Regions from separate parts of the Paenibacillus sp. GCM10012306 genome, predicted to be linked through region 1. Evidence: riboswitches for the same ligand, from Rfam matches in the RefSeq annotation. Region 1 holds a riboswitch; the other holds the start of a gene.
The links. A riboswitch is a leader RNA that binds a small molecule or an ion and turns the genes downstream of it on or off. The one in region 1 is predicted to bind cyclic di-AMP.

Region 1 (3,877 bases):
TGCCATACTCTTTGCCGCCTGGGGAAGCTGCCATCCGTTCGGCAACCTCCTTCTGGATCATGACAACGATGTTATCGAGCGGCAGCTTCTCTTCCAGCAGCTTCATAAGGATCGGGGTCGTAACATAGTAAGGCAAGTTAGCAACTACGCTCACTCGATCTACGGAGGCGAAGTCCTCCTTGAACAGCTGCTGCAGATCCACCTTTAGCACATCATCATTGCGAACCTTCACATTAGGGTACGGAGACAGTACATCCTTCAGAATCGGGATTAACCGTCTATCGATTTCCACCGCTGTTACAGCACCGGCGGTTTGTGCCAGGCGCTCTGTCAACGCGCCGATTCCAGGACCGATCTCCAATGCACCAGCGGTGTCATCCAATTCAGCGGCATTTACAATTTTATCGAGAATATTCTGATCAATCAGAAAGTTCTGGCCCAGACTCTTTTTGAATGAGAACCCGTACCGCTGAATGATTTCCTTTGTCCGTTTAGGGGTTGAAACGCTCTCTTTGCCAGTCATGAAGATATGCCTCCCTGTTCAATTTGGGCGAGGGCTCCGGCAAACTCCTCCCGCGTAATGCCAAACATTGCAAGCCGCTTGAAGAGCTGCTTACCATTGCAGTACCCAATACCGAGCAGATTGCCAAGAGCCATCCGCCGCTCTGCGGCCCGGGGATGCACAAGCATCCCTGCCGCCATCAGGTCATCCAGCCCGATCAGGGCTGGTGCGCCCTCAAAGGACGTATGTACATGCGCCAGGGCGTGGCGGATTGCCTCCGGTGTAGCATTTTCCACGCCAATATCGCCTTTACGGGTCGCATCTTTCTCGGGAATGAAGGCATGCTTGCAGCCCGGCACCTTGCTTGAGACGATCTTGCGGATACGCTCTCCCGCGTGGTCCGGATCGGTTAGGATAATGACGCCCCTCCGTTCCATGGCGAGCGCTATTTTGGCAATCACCTTCTTGTCCACTGCGGAGCCGCCAGTCTCGATGGTATCAGCCTGTACCGCCCGCTTGATGGCTATCGTGTCGCTCTTGCCTTCGACAACGATCACTTCCTTAATCATAATGTTTACTCCTTCTCGTAAACACAAAAAGAAGAGGATTCGCTCCCCTTCTTTTTGGCTAAAGAATGTATAAGTGATGAGCGGTAGCTCTGCGATCATTTCATGAGCACAAGTTATTCTTAACTGCTACCCTCACTATAGCTGATTCAATGCAATTTTGCAAAAGCTCAAACTTAGTTAAGCTCCGGTTTTACAGGTCCAATCACATACACTGTACGCGACTTACGTCCGAAATTACGGGCATGGCTCAGTGAATCGTAGTAGACGTCCACCTTATTGCCTTTGATAGCGCCACCAGTATCTTCTGCACGGCGGAAGCCCAGGCCTTCGATATACACCCACCAACCGATCGGAATTACACTAGGGTCCACTGCAATCGTACGTCCTTCCGTTACGCGTGTGCCGGAGGCGGTACGGGTTCCAATACCGGGTTCTTCCGAAGAGTAAGCGGTCATCGACATGTTCTTAATTAATTTCTTGTATTCAAAATTGACACCTGATTTAGTGACGGTGTTGGTGCTCTTGGCACTGGTTTTAGTTGAAATAGAAGCATTGGCAGCTTTGGAATTAGCTGTTTTGGAAGTTGTTGTTGTTTGGGCCACTGTAACAGGTTTTGGGAGAGGCTTTGTGCCAACGGCGATAATCTTGTCTTTGGTCACCGTCTGTACTTCCTTCCCAACCATACGCATGGAAGCCAGTTCACCATCTTGATAGATCTTTTCGATGTGCTGGATCATGACGCCTGGTGCGCCCGCCTGTGCCACTCTGACTGTTCCCTTGGTAAGGGAGGGGTCTGCCGTCTTAATAACTCGATATGGCAAGTTCGTTGTCCGCTGTACAGTTTGTTTGTTGATGCGAACAATCTTGATATCCATATTGGCAGAGATGGTGGTATCTAGCGAAGGGAAAATCTTATCATGGCCTTCGAGGGCAATACCCAGCTTCTTGATGGCCTGACCGATTGTTTTCTCGGTCGTATAAAAAATCTTTTTTGCACCATCCGCAGTAAGGCTGAATGGCTGTGCACGGTTAATCACGACACGGTCGCCGTCTTTTATTTCATCACTAAGGCCTATAGATAGTTGATCATGCGGCTGCAGCGAAATTTGCTCTTTTGCTAGTGCATCACTGAGAATCGCTTCACGCGTTTCCAGAGACTGAATTTTCCCGTCTATTACTAAAGTGATCTGCTTGCTGCTTTGACCGTGTACGTACAGCAGAATGATCAGCGTGATCAAAATCGATAACACGCCGGCAAGTGAAAGTACGCGAAAATTCACTTGTTCCCACCGTAAAGCGTAAGACCTGCTGGATGATTGCGAATCATGGGATACTTCTGGTTGGAATACGCCCACTCTCTCCATCCTCCTTACATAGCCCCGTCGTCAGCTGTATACCAAGATGTCTGTAATCATTCGGACGAAACTATTCGAGATTGTCACAGGACACGCTATTTGCAATACCTTTGCGTCTCCTGCTCATGGATCGCCTGCCCGGCATAGTGCTCCCCCCACATCTGTTATATAACAGTATGCAGGGTACATTCGCATTATTCAAAATAAAAGAAGCCTAAAAAGAGTTCTATGAGGACTCTTTCGTGGCTTCTCCGATGTCAGAATACGCGGCTTATGCACGAGGTTTCCTCTCTTACTTTCGCCTACGGGGTTAGCTGTCGGGTTCGGACGAAAGAGAGACGCCCTATCTTGGGTCACCCGCTCACGGCGGTTGCCCTTAAATTCACCCCAAAGACCACGTAAAGAAATCAACTAGTGTCTGCGGCAATCTGAGCTGTACTTGATGTACTCTGCATGCGGCAAACAATATTGGTTCCCCCGTTCTCCATACAGAAGACTCAGCGAGACGATCCATGATAGCGTGAACTGTCACTATAACAACAGCTCACTGCACTGAAAAGATGATATCCTGTTTTGATGCATGTTGTAAAGGACGATTCAACCACGTTTACGCAAATATAAGGTTAAAATATTGTAATATTCGGTGGTTTTTTTGTTAAAAAAGTTTAATACATCGGCTATCCTCTATTTTTCACCGTGTTTTCTCCCGATTTCACTCAATGCCAAATCGTTCCAGCGCGTTCGCATACGTAATTTCAGCCAATTCCTCCCAAGTAATCCCTTTAATTTCTGCTGCAGCTTCTGCCACCAACTTGACATGAGCACTCTCATTTCGCTTCCCACGGAAGGGGTGTGGTGTCAGATATGGGGAGTCCGTCTCGATCAATAAACGGTCCAGCGGCGTCTGCGCCAGCACCTCTTTGGGAACCCTTGCATTCTTGAACGTTATCGGTCCTCCGAAGGATAAATGGAACCCCAAATCCAGGCACATTTTCGCTGTTTCCCAGCTACCCGAGAAGGAATGCATTACACCGCCAACCTCGTTAGCCTTCTCCTCGCGGAGAATTCGCACTACATCCTCATGGGCATCCCGATTATGAATACAGATAGGCATTTTCAGCTCACGGGCCAGTCCAATCTGCTTGCGGAAGACCTCGTGTTGCACGTCCTTAGGAGAGGTATCCCAGTAATAATCAAGGCCGATTTCACCAATGGCGACTACCTTCTTGTGACTGCACAGCGAGGCGATCCAATCCAGGTCTCCCTCTTTCATGTCGATGGCATCCACAGGATGCCATCCCACTGCTGCATAAATATAATCATACGCTTCCGCGAGCTGCATTGTGGTTGGAATCGTCTCCCGATTGAATCCGATATTGATCATTTTGCTTACACCGGCCTCCACCGCACGGGCAATCATCTGTTCGCGGTCCTCGTCGAATTGCGGAGCA
Region 2 (3,877 bases), on a different contig from region 1:
AGCCCCACGGTCGCGAAAGCCGATGTCGTCTCGAACAGAATCTCCAGAAAGTCCCGTTCCTCGGTCGTCGAGAGCACCATGGATACAGAGACAATCAGCAGCAGAGCGAGCAAAGTAATGGTCAGTGCTTTGAACACCCGCTCCTGCGCCAGCCGGTAACGGAAGAATACAATATCCTCACGCCCGCGCAGCATGGAGATTACAGCGCCGATCATGATCGTGAAGGTCGTTGTTTTGATCCCGCCCCCAGTAGAACCGGGAGAAGCACCGATGAACATCAGAATTACGATGAAAAATTGCGAAGCCTGGCGCAACCCGGAAATATCCAGCGTATTCGCCCCGGCCGTACGCGGTGTGACCGACTGGAAGAATGCAGCCAGTATTTTACCGCCAATATTCAAGGAGCCCATGCTCCGGGGATTCGTAAATTCAAACACAAAAATGACGAGCGTCCCTGCCAGTATCAGCGCTGCAGTTGTAGACAGTACCACCTTGCTATGCAGCGACAGCCTGCGCTTGCGCCGATAATCAATAAGATCAGCGAGTACGATAAACCCAAGGCCACCGGTGACAATCAGGAACATCACAATCAGATTCACTACAGGATCATTGACATAGCCCATCAGGCTGCGGTAATGCCCGAACAGGTCAAAACCTGCATTGTTGAACATGGAAATAGAATGGAATAGTCCAAAATAAATCGCCTTGCCGAGCGGCATATCAAACGCCCAGCGTATCGACAGCAGCAGCGCTGCGCTCCCCTCGATCATGAGTGAATAGATCAGCACCCGGCGGATGAGCCGTACGATCCCTTCCATTGAGCTCTGATTCATGGCCTCCTGCAGGATGAGCCGATCGCGCAGCGAGATTTTCCGCTTTAAGACCAAAGCAAAGAGTGTTGCCATCGTCATGAAGCCCAGGCCACCAACCTGAATCAGGATCATAATAACGGTCTGTCCGAAAAGGGAGAAATACGTGCCAGTGTCCACAACTGCTAGACCCGTAACACAGGTAGCGGAAGTTGCTGTAAACAGCGCATCTATAAAGTTCAATGAATGTCCACTCCGGCTGGCAGCCGGAAGCATCAGCAGCAGTGTGCCAATCAGGATAATCGCTGCAAAACCGAGCACCAGCGTCTGGGGTGGAGAAAGCTTAAAAATGGTGAAACGGTTCAACTTAGGGAATGGCGGGGCCAAATCCTCACCTCTCACTATATAAATTGACGGTGTATTCCGTTAGATGCCAAACAAAAAAAGCACTGGAACACCAATGCCTCTCCCCTTGGTCCCTGCAGTGTTCTGAAGCCTACGAGGTTAGCTGACGGATTCGGGCGACTGCAGACTGCCCTATTCGTTCCCGGAACGAAATTCACCCCTGAAGATTGGCAGGCAAACCTACGTCTGCTTGCGCCTTTCTCTTCTTATGGTTCCCCCGTTTTCAATTGAAATTCGGCTTATATCTAATTGCATTCAAATTATATACGTTCTGTCCTGACATCACAAAGACACTATTAAGTATATTTGGATAAAATAATGTCTTAAAGAGAGACCGCGAATGCAGGGGACCCAGTTCTCATTCCTTTTCCGTGACTTGCCTGTAATTGCATCGTTTTTCACGGTTTCAAGGATATATAGAACTTTTAATCCTTGAAATTGTATGGTGAGGAATGATACACTACACACAACAAGTGTATGACCCATACCCATACACATTTTTTTAGGGGGAAGACATGGAAGAATCTTTGGAGCTGCTACCGCAGCAATTTCATATCAATCCCTCGCGTCCCATTTATGAACAATTCGTCGAAGCCATCCGAGGCCGGATTGTTACCGGACTTATCCCACCTGGCTCGCGTCTGCCATCTGTGAGGGATTTGGCAGCCGATCGGAGCGTGAATCCGACTACAGCTGCAAGAACCTATCAGGAGCTGGAGCGGATGGGCCTGATCGTCACCTATCGTGGACAGGGTACCTTTGTTACGAGAGATGAGGTCATCATCGAGGAGGCCCGCAAAGATATGATCCTGGAGGCCGTGCGGCAATTTAAAGCTGTGGGTGCCAGCCTGGGGCTGACAGCAGAGCAGATGCTACAATTTGATAAGGAGGAATCTTGATGCGTACGAATAACGATATTTCATCACTGCCAGAATACCCGGCAGCCGTCCAATGTCAGAACCTAACGCTTCGCGTGAGGAAAAAGACACTTTTGGACGACGTAAGCTTTCATATTCCCCGGGGTAGTATCACGGGACTGCTTGGCCCCAACGGTGCGGGCAAGTCTACCTTATTACGCCTGATTACTGGACTCGCTGCACCAGACTCCGGCTCCGTGAAGATCTTCGGTGAACCTGCTGGGGTAGAGCGTCTAGGACAGTTATCCCTGTTGCCGGATCGCAGCAATCTGCCCGGCTGGCTGACCGTACAACGCTGGCTCCACTTTGCCGAAGGTATTTATCCCGATTGGGACAATGTGAAGGCAGAGCAGCTAATGGGGCAGCTCTCCGTCAAGAGAGAATCCCGCATCTCGACCTTGTCACGCGGGGAAGAAGCCCGGCTGCAGCTGCTGACCTGCCTGTCCCGCAAAGCTCCGCTAGTTATACTCGATGAACCCTTCACTGGTGTGGACCTCATTTCCAGAGAGGAAATTGCATCCACAGTTGTGCGAGAGATGGCTGATGGTGAGCGTACCTTTTTGATTGCTACACATGATATCCGGGAGATGGAGCTGCTGTTTGATCGTCTAATCTTGATCGGTGGCGGACGGATTCATGGTATTGAGGATGTAGAGCAGCTTCGCCAGTCTGGTCTTTCCGTTGAATCACGTTACAGGGAAGTGTTCGCATGACAGCGCTTAGAGCGTTAACAGACCTGGAGTACAGTCGCTATAATCCTTTTAAATGGGGCCGAAAATCTTTTTGGGGAATCACTGTAGCTCTATTTATTCTGCTCGTAAGCATCGGATGGTATCTCTTTCATAGTAGACAACCTTCTCTGCAGGCTCCGTTTACAGCAGGCACCATTTTTATAGTAGGAATCATCATGTATCTTTCTGCAGTCGACATGCTGTTGTTCACAGCTCATGGCAGCCGGGAGTGGATTCTGAATTTCCCACACCCTCGGAAGCTACTGCTGTATGCCAAGGCGATAAGCCTGTTTAGACATGGACTGTATCTCGGTTCCATCGTTATCACCTCTAATATCGGACTGTATGTGCTCTTCAGCCTGACGGGACACTATGGGTACTTTCCGTTTAAAGATCTTGTCCTAACATTAGTCGCTCATGCACTGTTTACGGCCTCCATCCTTCCGCTCGCCATTGTATGCGGACTGCTGGCAGGAACCATTCTTATGGGCTGGAAACTGCTGCTGCTCATCCCCTTTTCATTATTATGGCTGTCGCCGTTGATGGCTTTGGCTACGTACTTAAATTCTGCTGCTTTGAACGGTGCGCAATTACAGTCCCTGAAACCGTCCTATATACTGCTGTATTCGCTAGGTATTCTGCTGATTGGCTGGCCTCTAAGCTATATGCTGATCCAATGGATTGCTAAGGCTGGTCTCGAAAGAATGAGTGAGATCCGCTACAATTTCTTGGCAGTACAGCTTCCGGTTGTTAAAGAGCAGAACACCGTGAAGTCGTACCGGTATTCTTCCGGATTCCGGGCACTGTATCAACTGGAGCGCAGCCGTCTGCAACATTTTGAAGCATTAATACCCATTAAAGTGATCAAGGGAGTTGTTCTTGCTGGATCTTTTATCTTGTTCTACCTGTTTCCAAGAGACGATCAGTTTGTAATCACTCTGACCAAGCTGCAATTTATCGTGCCTGTAGTGGCAGCTTCCGTATGGCTCATGTGCAAGAGTGGGGTGGAACACAA

Region 2: it holds a riboswitch for cyclic di-AMP, as region 1 does, so the genes downstream of both, ACFORK_RS15180 (TrkH family potassium uptake protein) here and ACFORK_RS28275 (resuscitation-promoting factor) in region 1, are expected to answer to the same signal.

What each region holds. Positions count from the first base shown of each region.
Region 1 covers NZ_JBHRYW010000022.1:46,933-50,809, forward strand. Annotated here, with positions in the region: gene rsmA (16S rRNA (adenine(1518)-N(6)/adenine(1519)-N(6))-dimethyltransferase RsmA) at 1-523, opposite strand, end outside; gene rnmV (ribonuclease M5) at 520-1,071, opposite strand; gene ACFORK_RS28275 (resuscitation-promoting factor) at 1,245-2,426, opposite strand; cyclic di-AMP (ydaO/yuaA leader) riboswitch at 2,711-2,939, opposite strand; gene ACFORK_RS28280 (TatD family hydrolase) at 3,139-3,877, opposite strand, start outside.
Region 2 covers NZ_JBHRYW010000006.1:148,189-152,065, reverse strand. Annotated here, with positions in the region: gene ACFORK_RS15180 (TrkH family potassium uptake protein) at 1-1,175, opposite strand, end outside; cyclic di-AMP (ydaO/yuaA leader) riboswitch at 1,287-1,464, opposite strand; gene ACFORK_RS15175 (GntR family transcriptional regulator) at 1,730-2,113, shown strand; gene ACFORK_RS15170 (ABC transporter ATP-binding protein) at 2,113-2,844, shown strand; gene ACFORK_RS15165 (hypothetical protein) at 2,841-3,877, shown strand, end outside.